Regions from separate parts of the Citrobacter sp. CRE-46 genome, predicted to be linked through region 1. Evidence: predicted binding sites of a transcription regulator. Region 1 holds the regulator's gene; the other holds the start of a gene.
What was found. The regulator Fur, encoded in region 1, represses iron uptake genes when iron is present. The targets are predictions, from matches to a motif close to ATAATAATGAGAACNACTATCAA.
Positions count from the first base shown of each region.

Region 2: gpmA (2,3-diphosphoglycerate-dependent phosphoglycerate mutase) is a predicted target of Fur. The motif match lies at 1,999-2,021, and genes of this name have one in related genera.

Region 1 is NZ_CM184341.1:3,636,267-3,644,473, forward strand. Features, by position in the region: gene seqA (replication initiation negative regulator SeqA) at 1-160, opposite strand, end outside; gene ybfF (esterase) at 354-1,127, shown strand; gene ybfE (LexA regulated protein) at 1,256-1,543, shown strand; gene fldA (flavodoxin FldA) at 1,699-2,229, shown strand; gene fur (ferric iron uptake transcriptional regulator) at 2,519-2,965, shown strand; gene tcuR (tricarballylate utilization LysR family transcriptional regulator TcuR) at 3,093-4,019, shown strand; gene tcuA (FAD-dependent tricarballylate dehydrogenase TcuA) at 4,117-5,520, shown strand; gene tcuB (tricarballylate utilization 4Fe-4S protein TcuB) at 5,507-6,646, shown strand; gene AC534G_RS17930 (MFS transporter) at 6,700-7,995, shown strand; gene AC534G_RS17935 (ChiQ/YbfN family lipoprotein) at 8,040-8,207, opposite strand, start outside.
Region 2 is NZ_CM184341.1:3,532,602-3,540,808, reverse strand. Features, by position in the region: gene aroG (3-deoxy-7-phosphoheptulonate synthase AroG) at 63-1,115, shown strand; gene gpmA (2,3-diphosphoglycerate-dependent phosphoglycerate mutase) at 1,220-1,972, opposite strand; gene galM (galactose-1-epimerase) at 2,205-3,245, opposite strand; gene galK (galactokinase) at 3,239-4,387, opposite strand; gene galT (galactose-1-phosphate uridylyltransferase) at 4,391-5,437, opposite strand; gene galE (UDP-glucose 4-epimerase GalE) at 5,447-6,463, opposite strand; gene modF (molybdate ABC transporter ATP-binding protein ModF) at 6,681-8,153, opposite strand.

The DNA.
Region 1 (8,207 bases):
GTTGCACAGCGCGGACTTCTTTTACTACCGGAGTGACAGGCTGTGCTGCGGCGGAAAATTTCAACATACGCCGTAAAATGTCGGATGCGCTCTCGCCGATATGCTTGGTATGGCTGGCAATATAGCTATAGAGTTCATCATCAACTTCAATCGTTTTCATCTTAATCCAGTGCAGTGTTTAGCTGAATACAAGTTGTTGGGTTAACACGCGTAGTGTAAAGGCAAATCCCAACAGCGGATAGCGTCAAGCCTGGTGGCTGATAAAACTCGGAGTAACCGTAGTTGTTGCAGCCCTGTGGCAGAATGGTCAACATGATACCCTAACCCGTGAGTGTGAAAAAAAGAACTTTGCCATGAAATTGAATATCCGAGCGCAATCTGCGCAAAACCTGCACAATAATTCTTCCATCGTCCTGGTTCACGGCCTGTTTGGTAGCCTGGATAACCTGGGGATCCTGGCACGCTCCCTGGTGGTCGATCACGATATCATCCAGGTTGATATGCGAAATCATGGCCTCTCGCCCCGCTCGCCTGAGATGAATTATGCGGCCATGGCGCAAGACCTGGTGGATACGCTGGACGATCAACAGATCGAAAAAGCGATCTTTATTGGTCACTCGATGGGGGGAAAAGCCGTCATGGCGTTAACCGCGTTAGCCCCTGATCGTATCGATCGGCTGGTGGCTATTGATATTGCGCCGGTTGACTATCAGGTACGCCGTCACGATGAGATTTTTGCGGCAATCAATGCCGTAACCGAGGCACAAGCGTCCTCGCGCCAGCAGGCAGCAAGCGTCATGCGCCAGCATCTGCAAGAGGAGGGTGTTATTCAGTTTCTGCTGAAATCCTTTGTTGACGGCGAGTGGCGCTTTAACGTTCCCGTATTATGGGATCAATATCCCAATATCGTCGGTTGGCAAACCCTCCCGGCATGGGAGCACCCGGCATTGTTTATTCCAGGCGGTAACTCCCCTTATGTCACCGAAGCGTATCGCGAGCAACTGCTGGCACAATTCCCGCAGGCTCGGGCGCACGTTATCGCAGGCGCGGGGCATTGGGTACATGCGGAAAAACCTGAAGCAGTGCTGCGGGCCATCCGTCGTTATCTGAACGAACCGGCTAACTGATTAAAAACTCAGCGTCCGTGCGCGATTACGCGCGTGGGCGTTGGCGTGCCTCTCCTGCTGATGTATTATGGCGCGCTATCCATCCGGGCGGACGCCTGGCTGATTGTTTCCCCGAAGTCACCAAGATCATGGCCAAAGAACAAACGGACCGTACGACATTAGATCTGTTCGCGCAGGAGCGTCGCCCGGGACGACCCAAAACTAATCCGCTCTCGCGTGATGAACAGTTACGTATAAATAAACGTAATCAGCTTAAACGTGACAAAGTTCGCGGGCTTAAGCGTGTCGAACTGAAACTGAACGCTGATGCCGTTGACGCGTTAAACGAGCTGGCCGAGGCGCGCAACATGAGTCGCAGTGAACTCATCGAAGAGATGCTGATGACCCAACTCACCGCATTGCGCGGTCAGGCATAGTCTGAATTTCTGCTCTAAATCATAAATCGTGTAGCACAGAGTGCAGTCCCGCGTGTTTGCTGTTTCCGCATGCCTGACTGTTCTGCTATGATTGCCCTTATCCGTGGGCAATGCGCCACCACCATTTCAATAAGTTTCAAGAGGTTATTTTACTCATGGCAATCACTGGCATCTTTTTCGGCAGCGACACCGGTAATACCGAAAACATCGCAAAAATGATTCAAAAACAGCTTGGTAAAGACGTTGCCGATGTACATGACATTGCAAAAAGCAGCAAAGAAGACCTGGAAGGGTATGACATTCTGCTGCTCGGCATTCCAACCTGGTACTACGGTGAAGCGCAGTGTGACTGGGACGATTTCTTCCCTACCCTCGAAGACATTGATTTTAACGGCAAACTGGTTGCATTGTTCGGCTGCGGCGACCAGGAAGATTACGCAGAATATTTCTGCGATGCGTTAGGCACAATTCGCGACATCATTGAGCCACGCGGTGCCACCATCGTCGGTCACTGGCCAACGGCGGGTTATCACTTTGAAGCGTCCAAAGGCCTGGCTGACGACGACCACTTTGTCGGTCTGGCTATCGATGAAGATCGCCAGCCGGAGCTGACCGCTGAACGTGTAGAAAAATGGGTTAAGCAGATCTCAGAAGAACTGCACCTCGACGAAATCATCAATGCCTGATTTCGCGCGGCGTAGATCTTCATCTGCGCCGCATCAATAGATAAAACCAATCAAAATAATTGCTACAAATTTGTAACTTTTTCGTCTGACCCTGTACAATGGCTGGATGCCAATCGGGTGTTGCACAGTGTGTTTGTCGGCGATACCACGTTTTGATTAACAATATATGCCAGAGACTTGCTGTTTTCATTTAACCATGGCAGTTCTATAATGATACGCAATTTCTCAAGTGCAATTTCTGTCACTTCTGTTAATGAAGTGAATCGTTTAGCTACAGGACAGATTCCGCATGACTGACAACAATACCGCATTAAAGAAGGCTGGCCTGAAAGTAACGCTTCCTCGTTTAAAAATTCTGGAAGTTCTTCAGGAACCGGATAACCATCACGTCAGTGCGGAAGACTTATACAAACGCCTGATCGATATGGGTGAAGAAATTGGTCTGGCGACCGTGTATCGTGTGCTGAACCAGTTTGATGATGCCGGTATCGTGACCCGCCACAATTTTGAAGGTGGTAAATCCGTCTTCGAACTGACTCAACAGCATCACCACGATCACCTCATTTGCCTCGACTGCGGCAAAGTGGTCGAGTTCAGCGATGATTCCATTGAAGCGCGTCAGCGTGAGATTGCGGCTAAACATGGTATTCGCTTAACCAACCATAGCCTCTATCTTTATGGCCACTGCGCCGAAGGCGATTGCCGCGAAGATGAGCATGCGCACGACGGCAAATAATGTGACGCTTTCTGAAAAGCCAACCATCCGGTTGGCTTTTTTTATGGGCCAAATTTGACCATCCCCCTCTTCCTTCTACGTCAATGTTGCTTTAATGTAAAAATCAATTGCCATTCGGAGAGTTGAAATGGAACTTCGTCAACTACGCTATTTTGTGCGTGTTGTAGAAACCGGCAGCATGGGTAGCGCGGCGCTCGATCTCAATATCGGTGTTTCGGCACTCAGTCAGCAAATGACGCGCCTGGAAAGCGAACTTGCTATTCGTCTGCTTCAACGCACCTCGCGCGGTGTGACGCCCACCAGCGCCGGACTGGCTTTTTACTCCCAGGCGCAGCTGGCGCTCCGGCATGCAGACGATGCAATCCTCGCCGCGCGTGAGGCCCGACTTTCCGGACACGTCAGCGTCGGTATGGCCCCCAGTACCGCTTCCGTTCTCGGCATGCCATTTATTCACGCCATGCGGGAAAGCTATGCTGATGTTCGCCTGCATGTGGTGGAAAGTCTCTCTGGCAACCTGGAACGAATGATTAATACCCGCCAGATTGATCTGGCTGTCGTGTTTCAAAAAGAAAAGATCCTGCGCTGGAGCGCCAGACCGATTCTTGAAGAACGGCTGTTTTTGATTGGGACCCATGCCCTATTGGCTGATATTGTCGACGACAATATTGCTCCAGCCCAGTTGGCAAATATTCCATTGATCATGCCAAGCCCGGGACACGGTCTGCGCGGCAGGCTGGATGCCATCTGCCAGGAACACGCGCTAAATATTGAGATCGCTACTGAAATTGATGGTCTGGCGTTACTGATGCGCGCCGTACGCAGTGGCATTGGCGCCACTCTTCAGCCCGGTGCGGCGATCTCCCATCTCGATAAAGAAACTCTAAGAGTGATCGGCGTCTATAATCCGATACTTAGCCGCCCTAACTTTCTGGTCAGCCTCTCTGACGATGAACTTACCCCGGCAGGCCTTGCCGCCCGTGTGGTGCTGACGAAAGTGATGCATCAACTGGTGGAAGCAGGAAGCTGGCCTGGCGCTACTCTTTACAATAACTAAAGTACCGTTTAGCACCACATCATAGCGCCCGCACAAGCTGTACGTATACATTTCAATTACAAATTTAACAAATAGTTAAATGGTAATGGAGTATACGATGGTTGATGTTCTGGTGATTGGTGGTGGTAATGCCGCGTTATGTGCTGCCTTGACCGCCCGGGAGCAAGGAGCTTCGGTACTCCTGCTCGAAGCGGCCCCCCGGGAATGGCGCGGAGGAAACTCCCAACACACGCGTAATTTACGTTGTATGCATGATGCGCCGCAGGATGTGCTGGTGGACAGCTATCCTGAAGAAGAATTCTGGCAAGATCTGTGGCGCGTCACGGAAGGGAATACCAACGAAGCGCTGGCGCGTCTGGTGATCCGTACCTCTTCACAATGCCGCGACTGGATGCGCCAGCACGGCGTTAACTTTCAGCCTCCTCTCTCTGGCGCTTTACACGTGGCGCGAACCAACGCCTTTTTTATGGGCGGTGGAAAGGCCCTTGTGAATGCCTATTATCGCAGCGCAGAAAAGCTGGGAGTGCAGATCCGCTATAACACCCCGGTTCAGGCGCTTGAACTGCGTAATGGCGAGTTCGTGGCGGCGCTGGCAGGCGAAGAGCGCATCACCGCTAAATCCTGCGTACTTGCCGCTGGCGGTTTTGAGTCTAACCGCGAATGGCTACGAGAAGCATGGGGAGAGAACGAGCGCGGCGAATGGCCAGCGGATAACTTCCTGATTCGCGGCACGCGCTTTAACCAGGGCGTACTGCTCAAATTTATGATGGATGCCGGAGCCGACATTATCGGCGATCCCTCCCAGTCACACTGCGTGGCCATTGATGCCAGAGCGCCATTATATGACGGCGGGATTTGCACCCGCGTGGACTGCGTCTCGCTCGGTATAGTGGTGAACCGGGACGCTGAGCGCTTTTATGATGAAGGTGAAGATTTCTGGCCCAAACGCTACGCCATCTGGGGACGTCTGGTCGCTCAACAGCCAGGGCAGATTGGCTACTCCATCATCGACAGTAAAGCTATTGGCCACTTTATGCCGCCGGTCTTTCCCGGCGCGCAGGCCAATACGTTGGCAGAGCTGGCTCTTCAGTTAGGACTGGATGCCGAACGTTTTACCCACACCGTGACGCAATACAACAACGCCTGCCAGCCAGGTCAGTTCAACCACACCGTTCTGGATAACTGCGCCACCAAAGATTTGCTACCCGCGAAAACGCACTGGGCGCGACCACTGGACCAGCCGCCATTCTACGGCTATGCCCTGCGGCCAGGGATCACCTTCACTTATCTTGGGTTAAAAGTGAACGAACACGCCGCTGTGCATTTTGCCGGGCTTCCAAGCCGTAACCTGTTCGTCGCCGGAGAGATGATGGCGGGCAACGTGTTGGGCAAGGGCTACACCGCAGGCGTGGGGATGTCGATCGGCACAACCTTTGGCCGCATTGCCGGAAAAGAAGCCGCGCTGGCCGCACGTAAGGAGACACGTCATGAAGCAGCTTGAGAAACTGATCATCGAAGCGCAAATTATCACCGAACCGGAAGCTGAAGTTGAACGTGTGATGCAGGTGTGCAATGCCTGTCGCTATTGTGAAGGCTTTTGCGCCGTATTCCCGGCGATGACGCAACGTCTGGAATTCGGTAAAGCGGATATCAACTATCTGGCGAACTTGTGCCATAACTGCGGCGCTTGCCTGCACGCGTGTCAGTATGCCCCGCCTCATGAATTTGCCATCAACGTACCGAAGGCGATGGCGGAGGTCCGGCTCGAAACCTATCAGCATTATGCGCAACCCGCCGCCTTTGGCGCGCTTTATCGTCGCGCGGGCGTAACCGTGACGCTGGCGCTGGTTTTCGGTCTGATCCTGTTTTTACTCCTCGCTATAGGTTTGAAAGGTTCACTATTCCATCCTCCGCTGGCCGGGGATTTCTATCAAATTTTCCCGCATAACCTGCTGGCCTGGATGTTTGGTTCGGTCTTTATTCTGGCGATCGGTTTGCTGATGGCGGGCGTGATCCGCTTCTGGCGCGAGATCTCTCCGGGTATGCCGCGTTCCGCCGAGATTGCTGAAGCCTCACACGATGCGCTGACGCTGAAATATCTCGATGGTGGCCACGGCAAAGGTTGTAACGAAGCGGATGATGCTTTCACCCTGATGCGCCGCCGTTTCCACCACTTTACCTTCTACGGTTTTATGCTCTGCTTTGCCGCCACCGTGGTGGCTACAGGCTATCACTACTTTGCAGGCATAGAAGCGCCCTACCCGTTCTTCAGCGTTCCGGTGATGCTGGGCACGCTGGGCGGCATTGGTCTGGTTGTCGGCCCGGCTGGCTTGCTATGGCTGAATCTTAAACGCTCACCGCTACATGGCGACGCACGGCAAAAACCGATGGATCGCGGTTTTATTTTGCTGCTGCTGCTGACCAGTCTGACCGGTCTGGCGCTGCTGGCGGGAAGAGACACCTCATGGATGGCTATTTTACTGGCCATTCATCTCGGCGTGGTCATGGCGCTTTTTCTGACCATTCCTTACGGAAAATTTGCCCACGGATTTTACCGCTGCGCAGCCTTACTCAAGTGGGCGATTGAGAAACGGCGCGGCAAACAAGCGGGGGTCACAGGCGACTAACCCGCAAACTCTTACCTCTATAAATATTATGATAAGACAGTGGAGCAAACCCAATGACACAACAACCATCGCGCGCCGGAACTTTCGGCGCAATACTGCGGGTAACCAGCGGTAATTTTCTCGAACAGTTCGACTTTTTTCTGTTCGGGTTTTACGCCACCTATATCGCAAAGACGTTCTTCCCCGCGGAGAGTGAATTTGCCGGGCTCATGTTGACCTTTGCGGTTTTCGGTTCGGGTTTTTTAATGCGGCCCGTTGGCGCAATCGTGCTGGGTGCTTACATCGACAGAATTGGTCGCCGTAAAGGACTGATGGTGACGCTGGCGATCATGGGCTGCGGTACCCTGCTGATTGCCTTGGTTCCCGGTTATCAAAGCATTGGCCTGCTGGCCCCTGTGCTGGTATTAGTCGGTCGATTATTGCAAGGCTTCTCTGCGGGCGTAGAGCTGGGAGGCGTTTCGGTTTATCTTTCTGAAATCGCCACGCCTGGCAATAAAGGTTTCTACACCAGTTGGCAGTCCGCCAGCCAACAGGTCGCCATTGTGGTGGCGGCGCTGATTGGCTACGCTCTGAATGCCACACTGGGGCACGATGAGATCTCTGAATGGGGCTGGCGCATTCCGTTCTTTATTGGTTGTATGATTATTCCGTTGATCTTCGTCCTGCGCCGTTCGCTTCAGGAAACAGACGCATTTTTACAACGTACGCACCGTCCCGACACCAGGGAAATTTTCACCACTATCATCAAAAACTGGCGTCTGATCGCTGCGGGTACGCTGCTGGTAGCGATGACCACCACGACGTTTTACTTTATTACCGTCTACACCCCAACCTACGGCAGGGCCGTACTCCACCTAAGCGCACGCGATAGCCTGGTAGTCACCATGCTGGTCGGTATTTCTAACTTTATTTGGCTGCCGATTGGCGGGGCGATATCTGACCGAATTGGTCGTCGTCCGGTATTGATGGGGATTACCGTACTGGCACTGCTTACCACCTGGCCGGTAATGCACTGGCTCACCGCCGCGCCAGACTTCATGCGCATGACGCTGGTCCTGCTTTGGTTCTCGTTCTTTTTTGGCATGTACAACGGGGCAATGGTCGCGGCACTCACCGAGGTGATGCCTGTCTATGTCCGTACGGTGGGCTTTTCACTGGCATTCAGTCTTGCCACGGCGATTTTTGGCGGCCTTACACCAGTCATATCCACGGCGCTGGTCCAGCTAACCGGGGATAAAAGCTCACCTGGATGGTGGTTGATGTGCGCAGCACTTTGTGGACTCGCCGCCACGGCAATGCTGTTTGTCCGACTGAGTCGGGGCTATCAACCAGTGGAACATAAGCTCTGAAAAGCAAACGGGCGGAAAATTCTCCGCCCGTAGCATTTTTCGAATTACTGCGCAGCGTTCTTGCTACGAATTTCCTGCCAGACCTTGTCACAATCAGCATTAACGGACTGATCGTTACCCGTGCGCGTGGCCTGGATACACTGCTGATAATCCAGTACGCGTACGCTTTCTTCATTAGCAAACTGCTGGTGCTGCTTTTCTTTCTTCAACAC
Region 2 (8,207 bases), 100 kb from region 1:
CTGAAGATATAGATTGGAGGGATTGCATTCATTTATATAAGTATGGCAACGCTGGAATAATCATGAATTATCAGAACGACGATTTACGCATTAAAGAGATCAACGAATTATTACCCCCGGTCGCACTGCTGGAAAAATTCCCCGCTACTGAAAATGCCGCCAATACGGTGGCGCATGCCCGTAAGGCGATTCATAAAATTCTCAAAGGCAGTGACGATCGTCTGCTGGTGGTGATTGGGCCGTGTTCTATTCATGATCCGGCAGCGGCTAAAGAGTATGCCGCTCGCTTGCTGGCGCTACGTGAAGAGTTAAAAGGCGAACTTGAAATCGTCATGCGCGTCTATTTTGAAAAACCGCGTACTACCGTAGGCTGGAAAGGACTTATCAACGATCCGCACATGGATAACAGCTTCCAGATCAACGACGGTCTGCGCATTGCCCGTAAACTGCTGCTGGATATCAACGACAGTGGTTTGCCGGCCGCAGGCGAGTTCCTGGATATGATCACCCCACAATATCTTGCCGATCTTATGAGCTGGGGCGCGATTGGCGCACGTACTACAGAATCTCAGGTACACCGTGAATTGGCGTCAGGTTTGTCCTGCCCGGTTGGTTTTAAAAACGGTACTGATGGCACCATCAAAGTCGCCATTGATGCAATCAATGCTGCCGGGGCGCCGCATTGCTTCCTGTCTGTAACCAAATGGGGCCATTCGGCGATTGTGAATACCAGCGGTAATGGCGATTGCCATATCATTCTGCGCGGCGGCAAAGAGCCGAACTACAGCGCTCAGCACGTTACCGACGTGAAAGAAGGTTTGGTCAAAGCGGGGCTTTCTCCGCAGGTGATGATCGACTTTAGCCATGCCAACTCCAGCAAGCAGTTCAAAAAGCAGATGGATGTTGCGAAAGACGTTTGCGGGCAGGTTGCCGGTGGCGAAAAAGCAATTATTGGCGTGATGATTGAAAGCCATCTGGTTGAAGGTAATCAGAACCCGGATAGTGGTGAACCCCTGACCTACGGCAAGAGCATCACCGATGCCTGCATTGGCTGGGAAGATACCGATGCGGTGTTACGCCAGTTGGCGGAAGCGGTAAAAGCGCGCCGCGGGTAAAAAACTTATCCGGGTTAGCCTCGGTAGGCCGGATAAGGCAACGCCGCCATCCGGCAATAAAAAAAGCGTGGAGCATTCCACGCTATTTATTGGGAGCGAAAAAGTTACTTCGCTTTACCCTGGTTAGCAACGGCTGCGGCTTTTGCCGCGATCTCGTCAGCGTTACCCAGATAGTAGTGTTTAATCGGCTTAAAGTTTTCGTCAAACTCATACACCAGCGGTACGCCGGTCGGGATGTTCAGTTCGAGGATTTCATCTTCGCTCATGTTATCCAGGTACTTCACCAGCGCGCGCAGGGAGTTACCGTGAGCAGCGATAATTACGCGCTCACCGCTTTTCATACGCGGCAGAATGGTTTCGTTCCAGTAAGGAATCACGCGATCGATAGTCAGCGCCAGGCTTTCGGTGAGCGGCAGTTCTTTGTCAGTCAGTTTGGCATAACGCGGGTCGTGACCCGGATAACGCTCGTCATCTTTGGTCAGTTCCGGCGGGGTGACCGCAAAGCCGCGACGCCATTGCTTAACCTGCTCGTCACCGTATTTTTCAGCGGTTTCTGCTTTGTTCAGACCCTGTAGCGCGCCGTAATGACGCTCGTTCAGTTTCCAGGATTTCTCAACTGGCAGCCAGGCCTGATCCAGTTCGTCCAGGACGTTCCATAGGGTATGGATGGCACGTTTCAGCACAGAGGTATAGGCAAAATCAAAGCTATAGCCTTCCTCTTTCAGCAGCTTACCGGCCGCTTTTGCTTCACCTACGCCTTTCTCGGACAGATCAACGTCATACCAACCGGTAAAACGGTTTTCGTTGTTCCACTGACTTTCACCGTGTCGTACCAGAACCAGCTTAGTTACAGCCATACACTCACTCCTATCAATCATATTTAATGATAATAATTCTCATTATATTGCCGTAATGAGTCAGCGGCAATGCTTACGCATAACCATAGCGAAAATAGCGCCACAGTGTAAGGTTCTTGTGAACTCAAGGTTGCGATTTTGTCTTTGGATGATGGGGGGGGAGCGGGTTTACTGCGGAAAACAAACAACAGGCCCGATAAATTTATGCTATCGGGCCTGTCAGGATGAACTGTCAGGCAGGAATAAACTGATATTCCGTCACGCTGGCATACTCTTCACCCGGATGCAGGAAGCAGTCCGGCTGTGGCCATTCCGGATGGTTCGGGCTGTCTGGCAGAAACTCACTTTCCAGCGCCAGACCTTGCCAGTCTTCATAGGCCTCCGGCCCACGTGAAGGCGTACCGCCAAGGAAGTTTCCTGAGTAAAACTGCAATGCCGGGGCTGAGGTGTAAACCACCATCTGCAGTTTTTCATCCTGAGACCAAACCTGAGCCGCCGGAGTACGCGCATTGCCTTGTGCCTGGAGCAGGAAGGCGTGATCGTAACCTTTTACCTTGCGCTGATCGTCATCGGCCAGAAATTCGCTGGCGATGATTTTCGGGGAACGGAAATCAAAAGTGCTTCCGGCGACGGATTTCAGCCCGTCATGCGGGATGCCCATTTCGTCTACGGGTAAATACTCGTCCGCCAGAATTTGCAGCTTGTGCTGGCGCACATCCGTTTTGTCACCGTCGAGATTAAAATAGACATGATTCGTCAGATTTACCGGGCAGGGCTTATCAACCGTGGCACGGTAGGTTATCGAAATCCGATTATCGTCAGTCAGGCGATACTGCGCGGTGGCGCAAAGATTACCAGGGAAACCCTGGTCGCCATCGTCAGACGTTAAGGCAAACAGCACCTGACGGTCATTCTGATTCACTATCTGCCAGCGACGTTTGTCGAAACCGTTCGGTCCGCCGTGCAGTTGGTTATCACCCTGGCTTGGCAGCAATTCAATGGTTTCGCCGTCAAAGGTATAGCGGCTGTTGGCGATACGGTTAGCGTAGCGGCCAATGGAAGCCCCCAGAAACGCAGCCTGTTCCGGGTACTGCTCCGGACTGGCGCAACCGAGCAGGGCTTCGCGCACACTACCATCGCTAAGTGGAATACGCGCAGAGAGCAGCGTTGCGCCCCAGTCCATGAGCGTGACCACCATCCCCGCGTCGTTACGCAGGGTAAGCAGGCGGAACGGCTGACCGTCGGGCGCCATTACGGGAATTTCGTTTAACATTGTCCGGCTCCTTGTGAAGGTTTACAGACGTAAAATGTTTCTTTAATACCGGTTTTAGCTTCGTACTGTTCGGCGACAGCCTGCTGCACGGCAGGCACCAGATCTTGCGGGATCAGCGCCACAATACAGCCCCCGAAGCCGCCGCCTGTCATACGAACACCACCTTTATCGCCGATGGTTGCTTTGACAATCTCAACCAGTGTATCAATTTGCGGCACGGTAATTTCAAAGTCATCGCGCATTGAAGCGTGAGATTCCGCCATCAGCTGACCCATGCGTAACAGGTCGCCTTTTTCCAGCGCATTCGCAGCTTCCACGGTACGCGCGTTTTCCGTGATCACGTGACGAACGCGTTTGGCGACAATCGGATCCAGTTCGTGAGCAACTGCGCTAAAGGTTTCAAAGCTGACATCACGCAGAGCAGGTTGCTGGAAGAAACGCGCCCCGGTTTCACACTGTTCGCGACGGGTGTTGTACTCGCTACCCACCAACGTACGTTTAAAATTGCTGTTGATGATTACCACCGCCACGCCTTCAGGCATGGAAACGGCTTTGGTGCCCAGCGTACGGCAGTCGATCAGCAGCGCATGATCTTTCTTGCCAAGCGCGGAGATCAACTGATCCATAATGCCGCAGTTGCAGCCGACAAACTGGTTTTCAGCTTCCTGGCCGTTCAGAGCAATCTGCGCCCCGTCGAGCGGCAGATGATAAAGCTGCTGGAACACGGTGCCTACCGCCACTTCCAGCGAAGCCGAAGAGCTTAAGCCTGCGCCCTGAGGCACATTACCGCTGATCACCAGATCCGCGCCGCCAAAGGCGTTATTACGCTTTTGCAGATGCTTCACCACGCCACGCACGTAGTTTGACCACTGCTGGCTGTCATGAGCGATAATTGGCGCGTCCAGAGAGAACTCGTCCATTTGATTATCGTAGTCAGCCGCGATAACGCGAACTTTTCTGTCATCGCGTGTCGCACAGCTAATCACGGTTTGATAGTCGATAGCGCAGGGCAGAACGAATCCGTCGTTATAATCGGTATGTTCGCCAATCAGGTTTACACGGCCCGGAGCCTGAATAGTATGGGTGGCAGGGTAGCCAAATGTTTCAGCAAACAGAGATTGTGTTTTTTCTTTCAGACTCATTATTTAAACTCCGGATTCGCGAAAATGGATGTCGCTGACCGCACGCAGTCGTTCAGCCGCTTGTTCTGCTGTCAGGTCGCGCTGGGTTTCCGCCAGCATTTCGTAACCGACCATAAATTTGCGCACGGTTGCCGAACGCAGCAGCGGCGGATAAAAGTGTGCGTGCAACTGCCAGTGTTGGTTTTCTTCACCGTTAAACGGTGCGCCGTGCCAGCCCATGGAGTAAGGGAATGAGCACTGGAACAGGTTGTCGTAACGACTGGTCAGTTTTTTCAACGCCAGCGCCAGATCAGCGCGCTGTTCGTCGGTCAAATCGGTGATACGCAGGACATGCGCTTTTGGCAGCAGTAGCGTTTCGAACGGCCATGCCGCCCAGTAGGGCACGACTGCCAGCCAGTGTTCTGTTTCAACGACCGTCCGGCTACCATCCGCCAGTTCACGCTGGACGTAATCAAGGAGCATTGGCGCGCCCTGTTCGGCGAAGTACGCTTTTTGCAGGCGATCTTCACGTTCGGCTTCGTTGGGCAGAAAGCTATTGGCCCAAATCTGTCCGTGCGGATGGGGGTTCGAACACCCCATTGCCGCGCCTTTATTCTCAAAGACCTGCACCCAGGGATAGGTTTTGCCTAAATCTGCCGTCTGTTCCTGCCACGTTTTCACGATTTCTGTTAGCGCAGGCACGCTGAGTTCCGGCAGCGTTTTGCTGTGATCGGGCGAAAAGCAAATCACGCGGCTGGTACCGCGCGCGCTCTGACAGCGCATTAACGGATCGTTGCTGTCCGGCGCGTCCGGGGTATCGGACATCAGCGCGGCAAAGTCGTTAGTAAAAACATAGGTCCCGGTGTAATCCGGGTTTTTATCGCCGGTAACACGTGTATTGCCTGCACACAGGAAGCAGTCCGGGTCATGTGCGGGTAGAACCTGCTTAGATGGTGTTTCCTGCGCCCCTTGCCAGGGGCGTTTTGCACGATGTGGTGAGACGAGGATCCACTGCCCGGTGAGCGGGTTAAAACGGCGGTGTGGATGATCGACAGGATTGAATTGCGTCATGATTGATCCTTAATCCGTATATCCCTGCGGATGGCGTGATTGCCAGTGCCAGGTGTCTTGCGCCATTTCATCCAGGGTGCGAGTTACGCGCCAGTTGAGCTCGCGATCGGCTTTACTGGCATCTGCCCAGTAGGCCGGAAGATCGCCATCACGACGCGGGGCAAAATGGTAATTCACCGGTTTACCGCAGGCTTTACTGAAGGCGTTGACCACATCCAGCACGCTGCTGCCGATGCCCGCCCCGAGGTTGTAAATATGCACGCCCTGTTTGCCCGCCAGTTTTTCCATCGCGGCGACGTGGCCATCTGCGAGATCCATGACGTGGATATAGTCGCGAACGCCGGTGCCATCTTCGGTAGGGTAGTCGTTGCCAAATATGGCAAGGGACTCGCGGCGGCCAACGGCAACCTGTGCGATGTAAGGCATCAGGTTGTTTGGAATACCTTGCGGGTCTTCACCCATATCGCCTGACGGATGCGCGCCAACCGGGTTGAAGTAGCGCAGTAAGGCGATACTCCAGTCGGGCTGTGCTTTTTGCAGATCGGTCAGGATCTGTTCAACCATCAGCTTACTTTTGCCATACGGGCTTTGTGGTGTGCCGGTGGGGAAACTTTCAACGTAAGGAATTTGCGGTTGATCGCCATAGACGGTCGCGGAGGAGCTGAAAATGAAGTTTTTCACGTTAGCGGCGCGCATGGCATTCACCAGACGCAGCGTCCCGTTGACGTTGTTGTCATAGTATTCCAGCGGCTTGGCAACGGACTCGCCAACGGCTTTTAACCCGGCAAAATGGATGACCGTGTCAATGGCATGATCGTGCAGAATTTCGGTTATCAGCGCTTCGTTACGAATATCCCCTTCCACGAAAGTCGGGTGCTTGCCCCCTAAACGCTCGATGACGGGCAGAACGCTGCGCTTGCTGTTGCAGAGGTTATCCAGGATCACCACCTCGTGACCGTTTTTCAGCAACTGCACGCAAGTGTGGCTTCCTATGTAACCGCTACCACCTGTAACCAATACTCTCATAATTCGCTCCGTTAAGCCTATGGTATGCAATAACCATAGCATACCAAAGATGCGAAAAGTGTGACATGGAATAAATTAGTGGAATCGTTTACACGGTGATGCTTTCACTCGTTTTCATTGGTTATTTTATTTTAAATCCTCAGGTTAAGTTGTTATCTCGGAGTTTATCTGAAAAAAATGCAGAAAAAAGGGCGTGTTAAACGCCCTCAAATGAAAATTAACGCAGAGAGGTTTGTTGATAGGCGTAGACATCACCCTCGGGCACAAACTCCAGTCGATGGGTAATGCAGGCCGGGGCGTCTTCAGCATGGTGGGAGACAAACAGCAGTTGGGTTTCGCCTTCACCGATCAGTACATCCACAAACCGACGAATCAGTTGGCGATTGAGCGGGTCCAGGCCTTGCAAAGGCTCGTCGAGGATTAACAGAGTCGGGTGTTTAACCAGCGCACGCACAATCAACGCCAGCCGTTGCTGCCCCCAGGAAAGACTGTGGAACGGCGCATCCGCGGTACGTTTATCCATGCCCAGAATATCCAGCCACTGCTGGACCAGTTTGTGCTGTCTGTCAGAGACGGCCTGATAGATGCCGATTGAGTCAAAGTAGCCGGAGAGAATCACGTTGCGTACCGTCGTACTGACCCGGTAATCGAGATGCAGGCTACTGCTGACGTAGCCGATGTGTTTTTTAATATCCCAGATAGTTTCACCACTACCCCGGCGGCGGCCAAACAGCGTTAAATCGTTGCTGTAACCCTGGGGGTGATCGCCGGTGATTAAACTCAGTAGGGTTGATTTTCCCGCTCCGTTGGGGCCGACGATTTGCCAGTGTTCCCCCGGATTTACCTGCCAGCTCAGATGATGCAGGATAGGGCGATCGTTATACGAGACGGTGCCATCGTTAAGCACAATACGCGGTTCGTTATCGGACAGCGTGCGACGGACCGAAGGCTCGTCCGGCTCGGGTAATTGGATGCCTTCCAGGCGTTCACTGTGGGCAAGTTGAGCGATTAATGCCTGTTGCAGGAGGTCTGCTTTTGCGCCGGTTTCAGTCAACGTGCAATCGGCAAGTACGCCGGCAAATTGCACGAACTCGGGAATCTCATCAAAGCGGTTAAGCACCAGTACCAGCGTAAAACCGGTCTGGTGCAGTTCAGCGAGCAGTTCTGCTAACTGGCGACGGGACGCCACGTCCAGCCCGTCAAAAGGCTCATCAAGGATCAGTAAATCCGGTGCGGACATTAACGCCTGACAGAGCAGGGTTTTGCGTGTTTCACCGGTGGAAAGGTATTTGAAACGCCTGTTGAGCAGGGAAGAAATACCAAACTGCTGCGCCAGCGCAGCGCAGCGAGTGGGGTCGTTGACCTCATCCTGAATGATTTCTGCGGTGGTACGCCCGGTGTCATCTTCACCGGGGCTGAGAAGATCGGTGTTGTTTCGCTGCCACTCGTCGCTGACCAGCTTTTGTAGCTGCTCGAAGGAGAGTCGGGTAATACGTGTAAACTGACAGTGCCGCTCACCTTTCAGTAGCGGCAATTCTCCTGCCAGCGCACGGGCCAGCGCGGATTTCCCGCTGCCGTTAGAGCCCACAAACGCCCAGCTATCACCCGCGTGTAATGTCAACGCATCTAACTGGAGCGTTTTTGTGTCGCTAAGACGAAACGTGCCTTGCGAAATTTGCAATGATGACATTTTGTATCCCATTATTTGCAGCAATTAATGACAGGGATACGTGTTCTTCAGGCT